3 regions of the Streptomyces sp. NPDC015130 genome follow, and region 1 is predicted to be linked to each of the others. Evidence: riboswitches for the same ligand, from Rfam matches in the RefSeq annotation. Region 1 holds a riboswitch; each other region holds the start of a gene.
The links. A riboswitch is a leader RNA that binds a small molecule or an ion and turns the genes downstream of it on or off. The one in region 1 is predicted to bind S-adenosylmethionine.
Positions count from the first base shown of each region.

Region 1 (5,885 bases):
GGCTGCGCGAACTGCTCGCCGTCCTGCGTGAGCGCTACGGCGACCGGCTTCCGCCCCTGTACATCACCGAGAACGGCTGCTCGTACGGCGACGGGCCGGACCCCGGCACGGGCAGGGTCGAGGACACGCGCCGGATCTCCTATCACGAGGGCCACGTACGCGCCCTGCGCCAGGCGATGGCCGAGGGCGCCGACGTACGCGGCTACTTCATCTGGTCGATCCTCGACAACTTCGAATGGGCGGAGGGCTACCGGCAGCGGTTCGGGCTCGTCCACGTCGACTACGAGACCCTCGCCCGGACGCCCAAGGAGTCGTACGCCTGGTACCGCGACCTGATCAAGAGCGGCAGATGACCGCCGAGCCGAAGGCCACGGACGCGGTCGCCGCGCCGGGCGGCCGGTGGGTGAGCGCGCTGTCCCTCGCCAACCTCGGGGTCTGGGTCGGCTGGTTCGGCCCGCTGCAACTGCTCCTGGCGCGCCAGGCCGAGCAACTCACCCCCGATCACAAGGCAGCCACCTTGGCCCTGGTGACGGGAGTGGGGGCGGCCGTGTCGATGGTCGCGAACCCCGTCTTCGGGGCGCTGTCGGATCGTACGACGGCGCGCGCGGGGCGCCGGATCCCCTGGGTGGTCGCCGGGGTGGCGGGCGGGGCCGCCGGCCTGGTGGCCCTTTCCCTGGCGGCGAGCGTCACGGCCGTGATCGTCGGCTGGTGCCTGGTCCAGCTGGCCCTCAACGCGGCGTTCGCCGCACTCACCGCGGCCGTCCCCGACCAGGTCCCGCCCCGGCAGCGCGGCCTGGTCGGCGGCTGGCTCGGCGTCTCCCAGGTCATCGGCATCCTGGTCGGCACGGCACTGGCCACGGTCGCGGGCGGCATCACCGCCGGCTACCTGGCCTGCGCGGGCTTCACCGTGCTCGCGGCCGTCCCGTACGTGCTGATGCGGCGCGACTCGACGCTCGCCCCCGCCGACCGGCCGGCCTTCCGGTGGCGGACCTTCCTCAGCGGCTTCTGGATCGACCCGCGGCGCCACCCCGACTTCGGCTGGGCCTGGCTGACGCGGTTCCTGATGAACCTGTCGTACTCCATCAGCACCATGTACCTCCTCTACTACCTGACCGACGCCGTGCACTACGAGGGCGACGCGGACAACGGCGTCCTCATCCTCACGGCGCTCAACGCACTCACCCTGCTCTCCACCGTGGTGATCAGCGGCATCCGCTCGGACCGCAGCGGCCGGCGGAAGTCCTACGTCATCCGGTCGGGGCTGGTCATCGCCGCGGCCACCCTGCTGCTCGCCGTCTGGCAGTCCTGGACCGGCGCGATCGTCGCCTCGCTCGTCCTCGGCCTCGGCTTCGGCGTGTACACGGCCGTGGACTTCGCCCTCCTCACGGACGTGCTGCCGACCCCGGAGGACCGGGGCAGGGACCTGGGCCTGATCAACATCGCCAATGCGCTCCCCCAGGTCCTGGCCCCCGCGATCGCGGCCCCGGTCGTCACCCACCTCGGCGGATACACCGCCCTCTACACCCTCGCGGGCGGCCTGGCCCTGGCGGGCTCCGTCCTGGTCCGCCGCATCCGCTCGGTGCCCTGAGCGACCGGACGGCAGTCGGTGCCGCGGTCGGAATGCAGGGCACCGGGCGCTGGCGCGGGCCAGGAAGTGTCCGGTGGCGTCCTCGTACTCGTCCAGCCGCCCGGCCCGTCCACGGCCGGGTCACGCTGACCGCGTCGGCGGACGGCGACTCCCTCCTCACCGGCAGTGGACCGCTTCCCGAGTTCTGTCCCGCACTACAAAGGGCCCCTGCGCACAGAACACCGCGAACAGCGCGCAGGGCCCTTCCGGTCGACCGGCCGAGGGCGCGAGAGCCACTCCGCCACCTCGGCGCCGACGCGAGCCAGTCAAGCAGTCCCCGACCTCCGGACGCGATGGGATCCAGGCACAGAAAACGACCCTCACGCGAGGCGCCATTACGGTGGATCATCCAAGAGGAGGACGGGCCTTCCAGGGGCACATCTGCGAGGTTACTTCTGGATGAAGTCTTGCCGATGCGGTCACCGGACGAGAGCGGCACGAGTTCCCCGATGAACGACTGAGCCGTTCCACGCCGATCCTCTTCCACGACCCTTACCAAGCAGGCGTCCTGACACTCCCTCGGCGGCACGCGCACCTGGCGGCGGCCTCCGACCCGGGTTCCCACCCTGACAGCGGAAGGAATTGCCTAATAGCAAAAGACAGTTGAGGCCGATGAAGTGGCGGCATGTGGAGCAGTTACCTCATTCGGACCCAGCCATCATCAGACCCAAGGGCTTGTCCCGAGGACGTATCCGCCGGTCAGGTGAGTGCTGACCCACAGAGTCGTTTTCTTCGCCCGCCTTTTGAACGAGCAATTCCCATGCGTCCGTTCGGCTGGCGGATGCGACGCGGGTCGCCACGCATGCTTCCCTTTCCGGCTTTGTGAGGCGTGTTCCATGACCCTGTCCATTCGTCACCAGCTCCCCGGCACCGTCCCCGCCGCCATCACCGCCGACGCCGTCAAGGAGCTGGGCCTCGCCGAGGGGTCCGCGGTCAAGGCTCTCGTGAAGTCCACCGAGGTCGCCCTGGCGACCGGTCCGGTCGAGGGACTGTCCATCCGCAATCAGCTTCCGGGCTCCGTCACCGAGGTCGCGACCGGCGGTGCCATGGGGTCCGTGAAGGTCTCCGTCGAGGGCGGCGAGCTGACCGCCGCGATCACCAGGGACGCAGTCGAGGACCTCGGCCTGGCCGCCGGCTCCTCCGTCGTCGCGCTGATCAAGTCCACGGAGATCTCCCTCTCCGCCGCCTGATCGACGCACTCGCGGTGAGGGCAGTGCTCCCGGACGGGGGTGCGGCCCTCGCCGGGGTGAGGCAGTCGCGGCTCACGGTCGGTGCGCACCGGTGGTGAGCCGGTCGGCGCGGCGGGGACACGAGTTCGGCCGCAACCCGACACACCGGTGGCAGAGTGTGGAGACCATGCCTCCCCCGCCCGCCTCCGCAGCTACCGAACCGTCCTCCGCGGACGCACCGACGCCTCAGCGAGCGGTTCCTTGGCACGAGGCCCGCGTGCGCGCCCACCACGCCGCGCACCCCGTCCCCCCTCGCCGTACACCTCTGCGTGACGCCACCGGACGGACGCTCGCCGACGACGTCCTGGCGCTCGGCCCGCATCCTGCCTTCGATACCTCCGCCATGGACGGGTACGCCGTGTCAGGCGCTCCGCCCTGGACCGTTTGTGGAACGGCGCGGGCGGGCACGGCGTGGCAGGGGGTCCTCGGCCCCGGTGAGTGCGTCCGTATCGCCACGGGCTCTGTCGTCCCGGTCGGCGCGGACGCGGTCGTCCCGCTCGAAGTCGTGACGGGCACCGACGGTCACGTGTTCGGCGCCGCGCCGCCGGGAGCCCGTCACATCCGCCGTACCGGCGAGGACGCGGCAGCCGGCGACCGTCTGGCTCCGGCCGGGACACGCATCGGGCCGGCGCTCGTGGGCCTGGCCGCCGCCGCGGGTCATGACTCGTTGCTGGTACGCCCCCGGCCCCGCGTCGCCGCACTGGTCACCGGCGCCGAACTCCAGCACTCGGGTGCCCCGGAGCCCGGACGGGTCAGGGACGCGCTGGGGCCCTCCTTCCCGGCCTCGTCGCCGAACTCGGCTGCGAGGCGGTCGCGTTGCGCCACGTGCCCGACCATCCCCACGGCGGACTGGCCCATGCGGTCCACGTGCACAGCGAGGCCGCCGACGTCGTCGTGGTCACCGGCTCCACCTCGGTCGGCACTCGCATGAGTCACCAGGTCACACCCGCGGCGCTGCCCCGGAACTGGTGGGACATCCACTGCCTGTTCCGCATCCGCCCCCTCACCCCCTCCCAGGCCGACTCGCCCCATCGGCACGCCTCAACACCCGCAAGGAGCAGGCAAGTTGAGGAGTTCGACACCCACTGTCCCGCTCCTGATCCTTCTCCTCGTCATCACGCGCAAGCGCCGGCCTGCCTGGCTGAGGCGTCGCGCCGAGGAACGCACGGCGCCGCGCGCTCTGCGACGGGAACTGCGGGCGGGGAACGCGCCTGCCGAAGCCCCTCGTGAAGCGCGGACAGACGGCACCGAACACCGGTAGCCGGAGCAGCGGACCCCCCTGACGTTGCCGCGACTCAACCCGGCCCGCCGCATCCCGGAGCGGGAAGGTGTTGGCGGGCAGCCCCGGGAGTCTTGTATGGTTCCTCGCGAATCATCCAGAGGGGTGGAGGGACCGGCCCTACGAAGCCCCGGCAACTCCCCGGTCGACTCGGCGCTCATCGTTCGCGCCGCGCCGTCGGGGTCAGTGCCAACTCCGGCCCGCGCCAACGTGGCGTGGGAAAAGATGAGGAGACACGGTGCTCTCTGCGCTGCCCTTCGCCCCGGCTCTGTCCGTCCCGGGCCTTCCGCACACCCATCTCGTGATCGCCGCGGCATGCCGGCCGGCCGTTTCGGCCCTTCCCCGCTGACCGTCCCGCCCTCACTCTGAGCGAGATCGCCGCGAGTCATCGCTCGCGGACCGAGACTGGAGCACCCCTTTCATGGACATTCCGGATATTTCTAGTGGTGTTGGCGTCCTCGACAAGGCCGCAGTCATCCTCGGCGCGCTGGCGTCGGGCCCGGCCACACTCGCGGAACTGGTCGCCGCCACCGGCCTGGCACAGCCCACGGCGCACCGGCTTGCCCTCGCACTCGAGCGTCACCGCCTGGTCGGCAGGGACCTGCAGGGCCGCTTCGTCCTCGGCCCCCGGCTCGGCGAGCTCTCGGCCGCCGCGGGCGAGGACAGCCTGCTGGCCGCGGCCGGCCCGGTCCTCACCTCCCTGCGGGACTCCACCGGTGAGAGCGCACAGCTCTTCCGGCGCCAGGGCGAGACACGTATCTGTGTCGCCGCCGCCGAGCGGACCGCCGGCCTGCGTGACACCGTGCCCGTCGGAACCGCACTGCCCATGAAGGCCGGCTCCGCCGCCCAGGTCCTGCTGGCCTGGGAGGAACCCGAGCGCTTCTACCAGGCGCTGCAAGGCGCACGTTTCACGGCCACCGCCCTCAGCGGCGTACGGCGCCGCGGATGGGCCCAGTCGATCGGCGAACGCGAACCCGGGATGGCGTCGGTCTCGGCCCCGGTCCGCGGCCCGTCCCACCGGGTCGTCGCCGCCATCACCGTCACGGGCCCCGTCCAACGGCTCACCCGACACCCCGGCAGCCGACTCGCGCAGGCCGCCGTCAACGCGGCCGACCGCCTCACCCGAGCGCTCTCCCACCCCTGACCACGGCACCGCGTCCGCGGCGCTGCGGTCAGTCCTGGCGACCGTACGCCGCTGCCAACTCCGCCAGTCCCTCCAGGCCGCCGTCGGTGGCCCCGCCCTCACCCTCGCGGGCGAGCAGGAGGACCCGGGCGGGCACGCCCGCGGTCGCGTACGCGGCGAGCCGGTGGTGACCGTCCAGTACGGCACCCACCAGCCATCGCTCCTCGTGCCGGGCCTCGACGTACCGGTCGTCGATCCAGCCGAGGACCACGGCGGCGGGCCGCTCCCCCGCTGCTATGGCGGCCGCGTGCCGGGCGACGGTCGCCTTGTCGAGCGCTTCCGGCGGCTGCGAGGGCAGGACGGCGCCGTAGGTGGACGGGACCCGGCCGCCCGGGACCGGCGCGGTGAGCTGGAAGTGCGAGACGCCGGGCCAGTAGTCCTCCGGCCGGTCGTCGTACGCGGAGTCGTCGTCCTCCTCCACCCGGGCCGCCGTGCGGCGGTACCACCAGGACCGGGCGGGCTCGGACACTTGCTCCAGCGGGAGGTCGAGCAGGAGAGCACGGTAGTGACCGGTCTCCAGTTCGCCGAGCACAGGGCTCCACTCGGTGAGCAGTCCGGCGTCGAGCC
Region 1 covers NZ_JBIBVC010000004.1:312,427-318,311, reverse strand. The annotation lists gene ACF08F_RS10060 (GH1 family beta-glucosidase) at 1-353, shown strand, start outside; gene ACF08F_RS10055 (MFS transporter) at 350-1,588, shown strand; gene ACF08F_RS10050 (molybdopterin-binding protein) at 2,464-2,817, shown strand; partial or broken gene ACF08F_RS10045 (molybdopterin molybdenumtransferase MoeA) at 2,984-3,502, shown strand; partial or broken gene ACF08F_RS10040 (hypothetical protein) at 3,631-4,086, shown strand; SAM riboswitch class I at 4,226-4,367, shown strand; gene ACF08F_RS10035 (IclR family transcriptional regulator) at 4,557-5,279, shown strand; gene ACF08F_RS10030 (HEAT repeat domain-containing protein) at 5,308-5,885, opposite strand, start outside.

Region 2 (5,885 bases), on a different contig from region 1:
TCCAGCTGGGCCAGGAACCAGCGCTGGGGCGGGAGGGCCGTCGCCGCCGCCGCGAGGCGCTTCGTGCGGTCGGAGCGTTCCGAGGGGGGCATCGACAGGGCCGTGTGCAGGGCCTCCGCGGTCTCCGACACGTCGAAGGGGTTCACCGTGAGGGCGTCGTCCCGCAGTTCCGTGTACGCGCCCGCCTCCCGGGACAGGACCAGCGCGCAGCCCGCCTCCGAGACCACCGGTATCTCCTTCGCGACCAGGTTCATGCCGTCGCGCACCGGGTTCACCAGGGCCACGTCCGCGAGCCGGTAGGCGGCGAGGGAGCGGGGGAAGTCGTCCTGCACCGAGACCAGGACCGGCTGCCAGCCGGCCGTGCCGAACTCGGTGTTGATCTCCTCCGCGAGCGTGCGCACCGCCGCCGTGTACGAGCGGTACGACTCCAGGTCCTGCCGCGAGGGGTACGCCGAGGCCAGGTGGACGACCCGGTCGCGCCACTCGGGGTGGGTGGTGAGGAGCTCGCGGTAGGCCAGGAGGCCGCGCAGGATGTTCTTGGAGAGCTCGGTGCGGTCGACGCGGACGATGGTCCTGCGGTCGCCGACCTCGGCCCGGAGGGCGGCGAGCTTCTCGTCCACCTCGGGGCGGTGCGCCAGGGCGCGCAGCTCCTCGGCGTCGACGCCGAGCGGGTAGGCCCGGACCGTGGTGCGGCCCTTCCCGACCCCGTAGCGCAGGTGCTCCACGCCCCGCCAGGGCGTCCCGGTCGGCGACAGGCCCTGCGCCACCCCGCGCTCCGTGTCCATGGACGCGCCCGAGACGAACGCCGCCGCCCACTGCCAGGTGTGGAAACCCAGCTCGTCCGCGCCGAGCATCCCCCAGACCAGCTCCTCGCGGATGTCGTCCGGGAGCATGCCCAGGTAGGCGGGGGAGCCCCACGGCGTGTGCGTGAAGTGGGCGATCCGGAGGTCGGGGCGCAGGTCGCGGAGCATCCCCGGGACCAGGGCCAGGTGGTAGTCCTGGACCAGGACCTCGGCGCCCTCGGACGCCTCCGCGGCCAGGGCCTCCGCGAAGGCGCGGTTGTAGGCGCGGTACGACTCCCAGCGGCGCCGGAACTCCGCGTCGAAGACCGGCTCGCGCGAGATGTCGTACAGGTGGTGGTGGAGGAACCACAGGACCGAGTTCGCGATGCCGTTGTACGCGTCGGCGTACACGTCCGGGGGGATGTCCAGCATCCGCACGCCCGGCTCGCCGACCCCGCGCCGCACCGCCTCCCGGTCGCCCTCGCCGAGCGCCGCGCACACCCACAGGCTCTCCTGCGAGTCGTCGGCGGAGACGGCGCTCAGGCCCGAGACCAGGCCGCCGCCGCCCCTGCGCGGGGTGAGCGTGCCGTCCTCGCCGAGCTTGTACGAGACAGGACCTCGGTTCGATGCCACGAGCACAGTAGCCATGTGGCGAACCTAGCCCGTCCCGTAAACGCTCAAACGTACGTATACGAGACGGGCCGATCCGGCCACGGAGCGTGTGCGCGGGTCAGCGGTCGTGGTGGTCACGCATCGCCGCCTTCGCCACCAGGCCCGTCGCAGCGAGTGCCACGCCGAGCGCGCCGAGCAGCCACAGCCGCTCGCCGCTGCCGCCCGTCTCCGCCATCGAGCCGGAGCGGGAGCCGGCCTCGGAGCCGGCGTCCGAGCCCGAGCCGGAGCCGAGGTCGGAGCCGGAGCCGCCCTGCGGGCCCGGTGCCGGCGGGGCCGGGGCGGGCGCGCTCGCCGTGGGGGAGGCGGACGGGGCCTCGGGCTCCGACGGGCCCGTCGACGGCTCGCCCGGCGTCGGGCCCGTGGGGGCCGGGGGCGTCGGCTTCGGGCTCTCCGGCCTGTCGAGCACCGGGGCCGCCGCGCAGGACGGGTCCTCGCTGCCGGCGCCGCAGTTGGAGCGCGGGGTCCTCACCTGCACGCTGCCGCGGAGCCTGCCGTCCCCGGTCGCCGGGTCCTTGACCGTCACCGAGTACGTGACGGTCGCGGTCTTCCCGGCCGGGATGGTGCCCACGTACCCGATCCTCGGCTTCTCGTACGAGACCGTGCCCAGGTCCGTCTTCACGTCCCCGTTGTAGTCGGCGTCGTCGAGGTTCCCGGTGAGGTCGTCGCCGAACGCGGCGTTCGGGTGGTCGAGCGGGCCGGTGTTCCTCGCGGTGATCGTGTACGTGAGGGTGTCGCCCGGCTTCACCGTGCGCGGGCTCGCCGTCTTGGTGATCTCCAGGTCGGGCACCGGCACCGAGAGGGCCAGGCCGGACGGCACATAGGTGTCGCCGTTCGTGGCGAAGGTCAGGTCGGCCGAGGTCGCGCCCTGCGGGACGGCGCCGGCGGGGAGGTCGAAGGTCTTGGCGTCGATGCTCAGGTTGTTCGCGAGCGCGGGGGCGACGGCGCCCTCGTCCTGGCCGACGAAGAAGTCGTCCGTGTTCCCGGAGGCGGCCTCGGTGACGTTCCTGCCGTCGACCAGGAACCTGTCGCCCGGGGCGTTCCGGTCGCCCTCGTACGCCGTCACGCCCGCCCGGACCGTGCCCGGGCCGCGGCGGAAGCCGTCGACGGTGACGGTGGTGGCGGGGGAGTTCGAGCGCTGCAGGACGTGGCCGCCGTAGACGTACACGTTCCGCCGCTCCGGGGCGCGGACCGGGTCCGGGCCGGGGAAGCGGTGGACGACGGTCAGCGACCAGCCCGCCACGCAGCCCCGGCCGTTCGGCGCCCACACGTTGCCCACCGCGACCTGCGCGTCCGTCCCCGAGACGCCCGCGAAGGCGGCCGTCACGTCCGACTCGCCCGTGTAGTAGTGCGGGCCGCTCGTGTCGGCCGGGTCGGCGACCATGCTGTCGATCGAGACCGGCGTCGCCGCCCCCGTCCCCACCCTGATCACCGGCGCGGTCGTCGCCGGGTCGCCGGGCGAGGCCGTGACGTCGGCGCCCGAGATGTCGCAGCGCCGGAGCTGCGCCCCGCCCGGCCCCTTGTACGTGCCGTCGTTGCCGCCCCAGAACAGTCGGGCGTACGCGACCTCGGCGCCCGCCGGGATCTTCACGTGGCCGGTGCTGGAGCCGAAGTCGGGTGCGCCGCCCCCGGCCGACAGGCCGGCGGCGTCGATCCTCCGCATCACGAACGCGTTGTTGTCGTCGGAGCCCTCACCCCTCGCCGCGGCCGCGCAGCGCGCGGCCGGGCCGGGGAGCTCGGTGGGACAGCCCATGACCGTGTTGCCGATCGTGGTGAAGTCGCCGTAGAGGGACTCGCCGTACCGCTTGCCGAAGGGTTCGACCACGTCGGCCGCGGCCGGAGCGGCCACCGCGGACACGAGCGTGCCCGCGGTGAGGCCGATGGCCGCCAGGACCCTGCCCGGGTGATGTTGTCTGAAGCGCATAAAAGGGCAATGTAGGCAAAGCGGATCATATACGGGCGTTACGCCACGCGGCGGCGCGTGTACTCCGTGATGTCGACCATCGGCGGCCGCTCCTCCGTGTCCACCGCGTAGGTCCGGGGGGTGAACCCGTCCTCGCCCCGCTCGAACTGCGTCAGCCGCGGCCGCACCAGGTGCCCGCGCGAGAGCCGCAGCTGCGCCGTCCGGTAGATGGCCGCGGCCATCCGGCCCAGCGCCCGCTCGTCCTGGTGGCGGTGCTTGCGCACACCCACGTCGACCTGGGCGAGCGCGTCCAGGCCCACCGTGTGCAGGGCGTCGACGAGCAGCCCCAGCTCCACCCCGTAGCCGACCGGGAAGGGGAGGCGTTCGAGGAGCGAGCGGCGGGCCGCGTACTCGCCGCCGAGCGGCTGCACGAAACCGGCCAGCTGCGGCCAGTGCAGGTTGAGCAGCGGGCGGGCCACCAGCTCGGTGACACGACCGCCCTGGGCGGGGGTCTTGCCGGGGGCGAGCTCATCGGACTCCGCGCCGAACGGGCGGTCGTAGGTCGCCTTGACGAAGTCGATCCCGGGGTCCGTGAGCAGCGGGCCCACGATCCCCGTCACGAAGTCCGCGGAGAAGTCCCGCAGGTCCGCGTCGACGAAGCACACGACGTCCCCGCTCGTCACCATGAGCGACCGCCACAGGACCTCGCCCTTGCCGGGGACGGCGGGTATCCGGGGGAGCACCTCGTCCCGCGCGACCACGCGCGCCCCGGCCGCCGCGGCGACCTCCGCCGTGCGGTCGGTGGAGCCCGAGTCGATCACCACGAGCTCGTCCACGAGGGGCACGGCTTCGCTCATCAGCTCGCGGCGGATCACGGCGACGATGTCCCCGACCGTCGCCTCCTCGTTCAGCGCGGGAAGCACCACGCTGACCGTCGTGTTCCGCTTGGCGGCGAGGATCCGCTCCATCGGCCGGTCGGCCACGGACCAGGACCGCCGGTCCAGCCAGCGCTCCACCTCTTCCAGCACGTGATCTCCATCTCGCGGTACGGACGGCCCGTCCAAGCGCCAGGGCCTTCGGTTACAGTCTTGAACAACGCGGATGCCCGATGCACGTCGGGGTGCCGCCCGCGTCGGAGCGCAGGAACGAAAGTCCACCGCGCTTCACAATCGAATACCGCTCATCCAGAGGGGCAGAGGGAAACGGCCCGTTGAAGCCCCGGCAACCCTCCAGTCGGTTTGTCTCGTCCTCCAGCGAGGTCCCCGGCTAGGGAAGGTGCCAAATCCGTCTCATGACGAAAAGTTCGTCATGGGAAAGATGAGGAGAAAGGGCCTCGCCTCCATGGCTGTACAGACTGTCGCCTCTGCCACCACCGTCGACCTCGGTCCCGCTTCAGGACTCTCCTGTCGCGAATGCGGTGAAGTCTTCGCACTCGGTCCGATCTTCGCCTGCGAACTCTGTTTCGGACCGCTCGAAGTCGCGTACGACCTGCCCACCGGTGACCCCGAGGCGCTGCGCAAGCAGATCGAGGCCGGCCCCGCCAACATCTGGCGCTACGCCCCCCTGCTGCCCGTCCCCGCCGACGTCGCCGAGAAGCCGAACCTGAACCCGGGCTGGACCAAGCTCGTCCAGGCCGACAACCTCGCCCGCGAGATCGGCGTCGCCCCCGGCAAGCTCTTCGTCAAGGACGACTCGGGCAACCCGACCCACTCCTTCAAGGACCGGGTCGTCGCGCAGGCCATCGAAGCCGCCCGCGCCTTCGGCTTCACCACCCTCTCCTGCTCCTCCACGGGCAACCTGGCCGGCGCCGTCGGCGCCGCCGCCGCCCGCGCCGGCTTCCGCTCCTGCGTCTTCATCCCGCACGACCTGGAGCAGGGCAAGGTCGTCATGGCCGGTGTCTACGGCGGTGACCTCGTCGCCATCGAGGGCAACTACGACGACGTGAACCGCTTCTGCTCGGAGCTCATCGGCGACCCGCTCGGCGAGGGCTGGGGCTTCGTGAACGTCAACCTCCGTCCGTACTACGGCGAGGGCTCCAAGACGCTCGCGTACGAGATCTGCGAGCAGCTCGGCTGGGTCATCCCCGACCAGCTGGTCATCCCGATCGCCTCCGGCTCCCAGCTCACCAAGATCGACAAGGGTCTGCAGGAGCTCATCAAGCTCGGCCTCGTCGAGGACAAGCCCTACAAGATCTTCGGCGCGCAGGCCGAGGGCTGCTCCCCGGTCTCCGCCGCCTTCAAGGCCGGCCACGACGTCGTCCGCCCGCAGAAGCCGAACACGATCGCCAAGTCGCTCGCGATCGGCAACCCGGCCGACGGCCCCTACGTCCTCGACATCGCCCGCCGCACCGGCGGCGCCGTGGAGGACGTGAACGACGAGCTGGTCGTGGAGGCGATCAAGCTGCTCGCCCAGACCGAGGGCATCTTCGCCGAGACCGCCGGCGGCGTGACCGTCGGCGTCACGAAGAAGCTCGTCGAGGCGGGTCTGATCGACCCGAACCTGACCACCGTCGTGCTCAACACCGGCGACGG
Region 2 covers NZ_JBIBVC010000005.1:406,590-412,474, reverse strand. The annotation lists gene ACF08F_RS13325 (trehalose-6-phosphate synthase) at 1-1,430, opposite strand, end outside; gene ACF08F_RS13320 (DUF11 domain-containing protein) at 1,513-3,375, opposite strand; gene ACF08F_RS13315 (glucosyl-3-phosphoglycerate synthase) at 3,414-4,382, opposite strand; SAM riboswitch class I at 4,532-4,678, shown strand; gene thrC (threonine synthase) at 4,696-5,885, shown strand, end outside.
Region 2: it holds a riboswitch for S-adenosylmethionine, as region 1 does, so the genes downstream of both, thrC (threonine synthase) here and ACF08F_RS10035 (IclR family transcriptional regulator) in region 1, are expected to answer to the same signal.

Region 3 (5,885 bases), on a different contig from region 1:
GAGCTGCACCGCCTCACGGCGCACGAGCAGTACGAGGCGGCGGAGCTGCCGCCGGCCGTGGACGAGAACGGCGTGGAGCGCAAGATCGGCGCGCTGGAGAAGCTCCGGGTCAAGCTCAACAAGGGCTACTACGGCGCGGACAACCAGGTCGCCAAGCCCACCGTCGAGGAGTACAAGGAGATCCAGAGCGGCCACGGCCACCACTGATCCCCTGACCTTCCCCTGATGCAGGTCGCCACGGTGAGAGCCCCGTCCATTCGATGGACGGGGCTCTTCGCCGTCCCCGAGGGTCGATAGGGTGAGTGTCGTTACCTGTTACGTGCAGAGCAGACAAGAGGAGCGGCCATGAGCGCTGTGCACCCCGCTGGAGGCGACTTCGCGGCGGGCCGCTCCTGGCCCGTCGTCCTGGACGGTCTTCTCTCCGGCCGCGACCAGAGCGCCGACGACACGGCCTGGGCGATGGACCGCATCCTCCGCGGCGAGGCCACCGACGCCCAGATCGCCGGCTTCGTCGTCGCCCTGCGCGCCAAGGGCGAGACCGTGGAGGAGATCACCGGTCTCGTCCGGACCATGTACGAGCACGCCAACACGATCGAGGTGCCCGGCCCCTCCGTCGACATCGTCGGCACCGGCGGCGACGGGGCCAAGACCGTCAACATCTCCACCATGTCGGCCATCGTCGTCGCCGGCACCGGGGCCAAGGTCGTCAAGCACGGCAACCGGGCGGCGTCCTCCGCGTCCGGCGCCTCCGACGTCCTGGAGAAGCTCGGCGTCAACCTGCAGCTGACCCCGAAGAGGGTCGTCGAGGTCGCGGAGGAGGCGGGCATCACCTTCTGCTTCGCGGTGAAGTTCCACCCCGCGCTGCGGCACGTCGCGACGGCCCGCAAGGAGCTGGGCATCCGGACCGTCTTCAACTTCCTGGGCCCGCTCACCAACCCCGCCCGGGTCAGGGCCCAGGCGACCGGTGTCGCCGACCCCCGGATGGCCCCGATCGTCGCCGGGGTCCTCGCGGACCGCGGCTCCTCCGCGCTCGTCTTCCGCGGCGACGACGGCCTCGACGAGCTGACCACCACGGCCACCTCGCGGGTCTGGGTCGTCCGGGACGGCGCGGTGCGGGAGGAGGCCTTCGACCCCCGGGACGTGGGCATCGGGATCGTGCCGGTGGAGGCCCTGCGCGGCGCCGACGCCTCGTACAACGCCGACGTCGCCCGACGGCTCCTCGCCGGGGAGCCCGGACCCGTACGGGACGCGGTGCTGCTCAACTCGGCGGCGGCGCTGACGGCCCTGGAGCCGGGTGGCGGCACCCTCGCGGAGCAGCTGCGGGCCGGAATCGAGAAGGCCGCCGAGTCGATCGACTCCGGGGCGGCCGGCCGGGCCCTGGAGCGCTGGATCGCTGCCAGCAACGCGTAGTCGACCCCGAGGCCCCGGTCCAGTATGCGGACCGGGGTCTTGCGCTTCGGTGATCATGTGGCAGGATGCATGCCAGGTCATGAGTGACAGCTACGAAGCCCCGGCTTGCTGTCCGGCAACCCTCCGTCCGTGGCGGGGTGCCCCGGGTGAAGACCAGGCCGTGGACAGCAAGGTCCACGGCAAGCGCGGACCCCTCGACACACCAGGGGTCCTGGTCTCTCGAGGAGCGTTTTCCGTGAGCAAGCGAATGCGATAGGGCGAATCCGCCCCTTCTTCACCCTCGGAACAGGGTCACTTCCGCGTACCCGTGTGCGCTCCCGACGTCCCCGAGGCATCACCCGTACCCCGCCGCCTCCCGGCCGCGTACGGCCCCCTTTGAAGCCATTCCGCACCGCCCGCCGGGAGATACCGCCATGTCCGCATGCCCGAACACCGCCACCGCCACCACCGCCGTCTCCGCCGCGGAGTCCGCCGACCCCTGCTGCGCCGCCCCGCTGCCGGTGCTCGGCCGGGACGTCACCGTCCCCCTCGTCACCGGCGGCGAAGTGACCTACGCGGCCCTCGACTACGCCGCCAGCGCCCCGGCGCTCCAGCGGGTCTGGGACGACGTCGCCGCCTACGCCCCCTACTACGGCAGCGTCCACCGCGGCGCCGGCTACCTCTCCCAGCTCTCCACCGACCTCTTCGAGAACAGCCGCGCCACCGTCGCCGAGTTCCTCGACTGCCGCCCCGGCGACCAGGTCGTCTTCACCCGCTCCACCACCGACTCGCTCAACCTGCTCGCCCGGACCGTCCCGGCCGGCTGTGAGGTCTTCGTCTTCGAGACCGAGCACCACGCCTCCCTCCTCCCGTGGCAGGACGCCCGCGTCACCTACCTCAACGCGCCCCGCACCCCCGCCCAGGCCGTCGAGACCCTGGAGCGCGCCCTCGCCGACCGCGACCCTCACGGCCCCGCCCTCGTCTGCGTCACCGGCGCCTCCAACGTCACCGGTGAGCTGTGGCCGGTGAAGGAGCTCGCCGCCGCCGCCCACGCCCACGGCGCCCGGATCGTCCTCGACGCCGCCCAGCTCGCGCCCCACCACCCCGTCTCCGTGCGGGAACTGGACGTGGACTGGGTCGCCTTCTCCGGGCACAAGCTGTACGCGCCCTTCGGCTCGGGCGTCCTCGCGGGCCGCTCCGACTGGCTCCAGGAGGCCGAGCCCTACCTCGCCGGCGGCGGTGCCTCCCGCAAGGTGGCGCGCCGCGCCGACGGCGGCGTGGACGTGGAGTGGCACACCACCGCGGCCCGCCACGAGGCCGGCTCCCCGAACGTCATCGGCGTCTACTCCATCGCCTCCGCCTGCAAGGCGCTCACCGAGGCCGGCTTCGACCAGCTCGTCGCCCGTGAGCGGCACCTGATCGACACCGTCCGCGCGGGACTCGCCGAGGTTCCCGAGGTGCGGGTCCTCTCGCTCTTCGGCGACGACGCGCCGCGCGTCGGCGTCATCTCCTTCGTCGTGGAGGGCTGGAACAGCTCCCACTTCGCCGCCGCGCTCTCCGCCGAGTACGGCATCGGCGTCCGCGACGGCCTCTTCTGCGCCCACCCGCTGGTCCGCACGCTCCTCGGCAGCGACCCGCAGGACCCGGGCGAGTGCGGCGCGCCCGAGGCCGCCCCCGGCGAGCGCTCGCTCAACGCCATCCGGGTGAGCTTCGGCGCCGGTACGCCGGACGAGCACGTGGAGCGGTTCGTCGGCGCCGTGAAGGAGCTCGTCCGGGACGGCGCGCAGTGGAAGTACCGCACCGAGGACGGCCGCTGCGTCCCGGACCGCGGCTGATCACTCACTCGTACGGGTGAAGGGGGCCTCCCGATCGGGAGACCCCCTTCATCTGTGCGTGTGCGCGGCCTCAGGACTCCAGGCCGATGGCGAAGGCCGCCTCCAGATCGTGCTGGGAGTAGGTGCGGAACGCCACGTGCGTGTCCGTGGCCTCGACGCCGGGGATCTTGCTGATGCTTCCGGGGATCACGTCCGCCAGGTCGTCGTGGCGCGACACCCGCACCATGGCGATCAGGTCGTAGGTGCCGGTCACCGAGAAGACCTCGCTGACGCTGTCGAGCGAGGCGATCGACTCGGCGATCTCGGGGATGCGGTCCACGCTGGTCTTGATGAGCACGATCGCGGTGATCACGGCTGGCTTTCTCCCTCGGTCGCCGCGGCTGGTGCCTTCACTCTATCCCCACCCCGGTAGCGGCCCCAGGCGTACAGGAAGCCGACGGAGAAGCCCACCACATGGGAGAGATAGGCGACGCCGGGGCCCGGTCCCGCCGCCCGCGCCGCCAGCCACTGGAGCACGAACCAGAAGATCAGCACGATCCAGGCGGGAAAGCGCAGCGGCAGGAAGAAGAGGAAGGGGAAGAGGCTGGTCACCCGGGAGCGCGGGAAGAGGAAGAGGAAGGCCCCGAGCACCCCGGAGATCGCCCCCGACGCCCCGACCAGCGTCTGCTCGCTGTTCGCGTGCGCCACCGCGTACCCGACGAGGGCGAGGTAGCCGGTGCCCAGGTAGAAGAGGGCGAAGCCGACCGGGCCCATGCGTTCCTCGGCCATGGCGCCGAAGACGTAGAGGAAGAGCATGTTCCCCAGCAGGTGGAGCCAGCTGCCGTGGACGAAGAGCGCGGTGAACGGGGTGAGCAGGGCGCGGGGTTCGCCGCTCATCAGCTCGGCGGGGACCACGCCCCAGCGGCGGAAGTACGTGCTCTGGGCCGCGAGGAGCGCGTCGCCCGTGCCGTACACCGGGTTGAGGCCGGAGACCGGGCTCACCGCGAAGAGCAGACAGCAGGCGGCGATCAGGCCGTAGGTCACCGTGGGGCCGCCGCGGGTGCCGCGCCAGGCACCGAGGGCCGCCGCTCGCCAGTCGATCATGGACAGATCATGGCGTACCGGTGCCGAACTGGACAGAGTGCCTCGCCGTGCTCCGGTGTACCGGGGAGGCCGTAGGGTAACGGGCAGTACGACAGCGGTTCGACGGCGCACCGCGGCTCCCGCACCTGGCACCACACGACAGGAAGAAGGACGGACCGATGACGACGGTTCCCCTGCCGACCGACGAGACCCGCTGGCGCTGCACGCTCTGCGGCAACCTGACCCGGTTCGACGTGACCCGCTCCTCGAAGGTCGTGGAGTACGTCCATCTGGACCTCGCGGGCGAGCCGACGGTCGAGGAGCGGCAGGTGGTCAGTGAGACCATCGAGTCGGTCCGCTGCCGCTGGTGCAACGCGGTGGACCAGATCGAACTGGTGGACAGGCCGGGCGCCGCCTCCTGAGGGACGGCGCGGACGACATAGGGGTGACGGATCGTGGAGCAGCCCGCGCACGGTGGAGAGCCGGCCGGCGCGGCAGGTGACGCTGCCGAGACGCTCGAACACCCACTGACGGAAGGTGTACGTCGGAGGGTCGTCGCGCTGGTCGCCGACGCCTTCGGCGGGCTGACCGTCGCGGAGCTGCCCGGCCCCCTGCGGCAGTACGCCCGCTTCACCGCGAGCCGGCGGGCCAAGTTCGCCGGCAACGCGATGGCGGCGGCCCTGGAGAGCGATCCGCTGTTCCGGCAGCGGATCGGCGAGCGCTTCAAGCAGGCCCAGCCCGAACTGGCCGGAGCCGTCGAGACGGGCACCCCGCCCGCCGCCGCGGACCCGGTCGACGTGGCCGCGGCCGCCTATGTGCTGCGTCCGGTCGGCTGGGTCAAGCTCGTGGCCGCCGCGGGCGAGGAGGCCCAGCGGGCGGACGCCGAGCGGGCCGACGAGGCCGGGCGGCGCGAACTGGAGCGGCTCCGCGAGGAGCTCGCCACCGCGAGGGACCGCTCGCGCGGCGAGACGGAGCAGCTGCGCCACGACCTGGAGGCCGCCCGGAAGGAAGCGGAATCGCTTCATCGCAAGCTGCGCAGCGCCCAGAGCGACGTGAAGCGCGGCGAGGCCGCGATGCGCCGCGCCCAGGGCGAGATCGACGCGGCGCGGGCGGAGGCGGCGGCCCAGGTGTCGGCCGCCGAGAGTGAGAGCCGGCGGCTCAAGGCCCGGCTCGGCGAGGTCGAGGCGGCCCTGGAGGCGAGTCGCAGGACCGCCCGTGAGGGCCGCTCGGTGGAGGACATGCGGCTGCGGCTGCTGCTCGACACCGTGCTCGACGCCGCCCAGGGGCTCCGTCGCGAACTCGCGCTGCCGCCCGTCTCCGTGCACCCGGCGGACACCGTGGACGCCGTGGAGCCGGGCCGGATGTCCCCGAAGGACATCGCGGCGCGGGCGCTCTCCGAGACCGACCCGGCCCTGCTGGACCAGCTGCTCGCGCTGCCGCAGGCCCATCTCGTCGTCGACGGGTACAACGTCACCAAGACCGGTTATCCGACGATGCCGTTGGAGAAGCAGCGGCTGCGCCTCCTGGGGAGCCTCTCGGCTCTCGCGGCCCGTTCGGGCGCCGAGGTCACCTGTGTCTTCGACGGGGCGGAGCTGGCGG
Region 3 covers NZ_JBIBVC010000002.1:305,082-310,966, reverse strand. The annotation lists gene ACF08F_RS04730 (cytochrome bc complex cytochrome b subunit) at 1-207, shown strand, start outside; gene trpD (anthranilate phosphoribosyltransferase) at 346-1,410, shown strand; SAM riboswitch class IV at 1,486-1,602, shown strand; gene ACF08F_RS04720 (aminotransferase class V-fold PLP-dependent enzyme) at 1,824-3,224, shown strand; gene ACF08F_RS04715 (Lrp/AsnC family transcriptional regulator) at 3,295-3,576, opposite strand; gene ACF08F_RS04710 (rhomboid family intramembrane serine protease) at 3,573-4,307, opposite strand; gene ACF08F_RS04705 (hypothetical protein) at 4,466-4,708, shown strand; gene ACF08F_RS04700 (NYN domain-containing protein) at 4,742-5,885, shown strand, end outside.
Region 3: it holds a riboswitch for S-adenosylmethionine, as region 1 does, so the genes downstream of both, ACF08F_RS04720 (aminotransferase class V-fold PLP-dependent enzyme) here and ACF08F_RS10035 (IclR family transcriptional regulator) in region 1, are expected to answer to the same signal.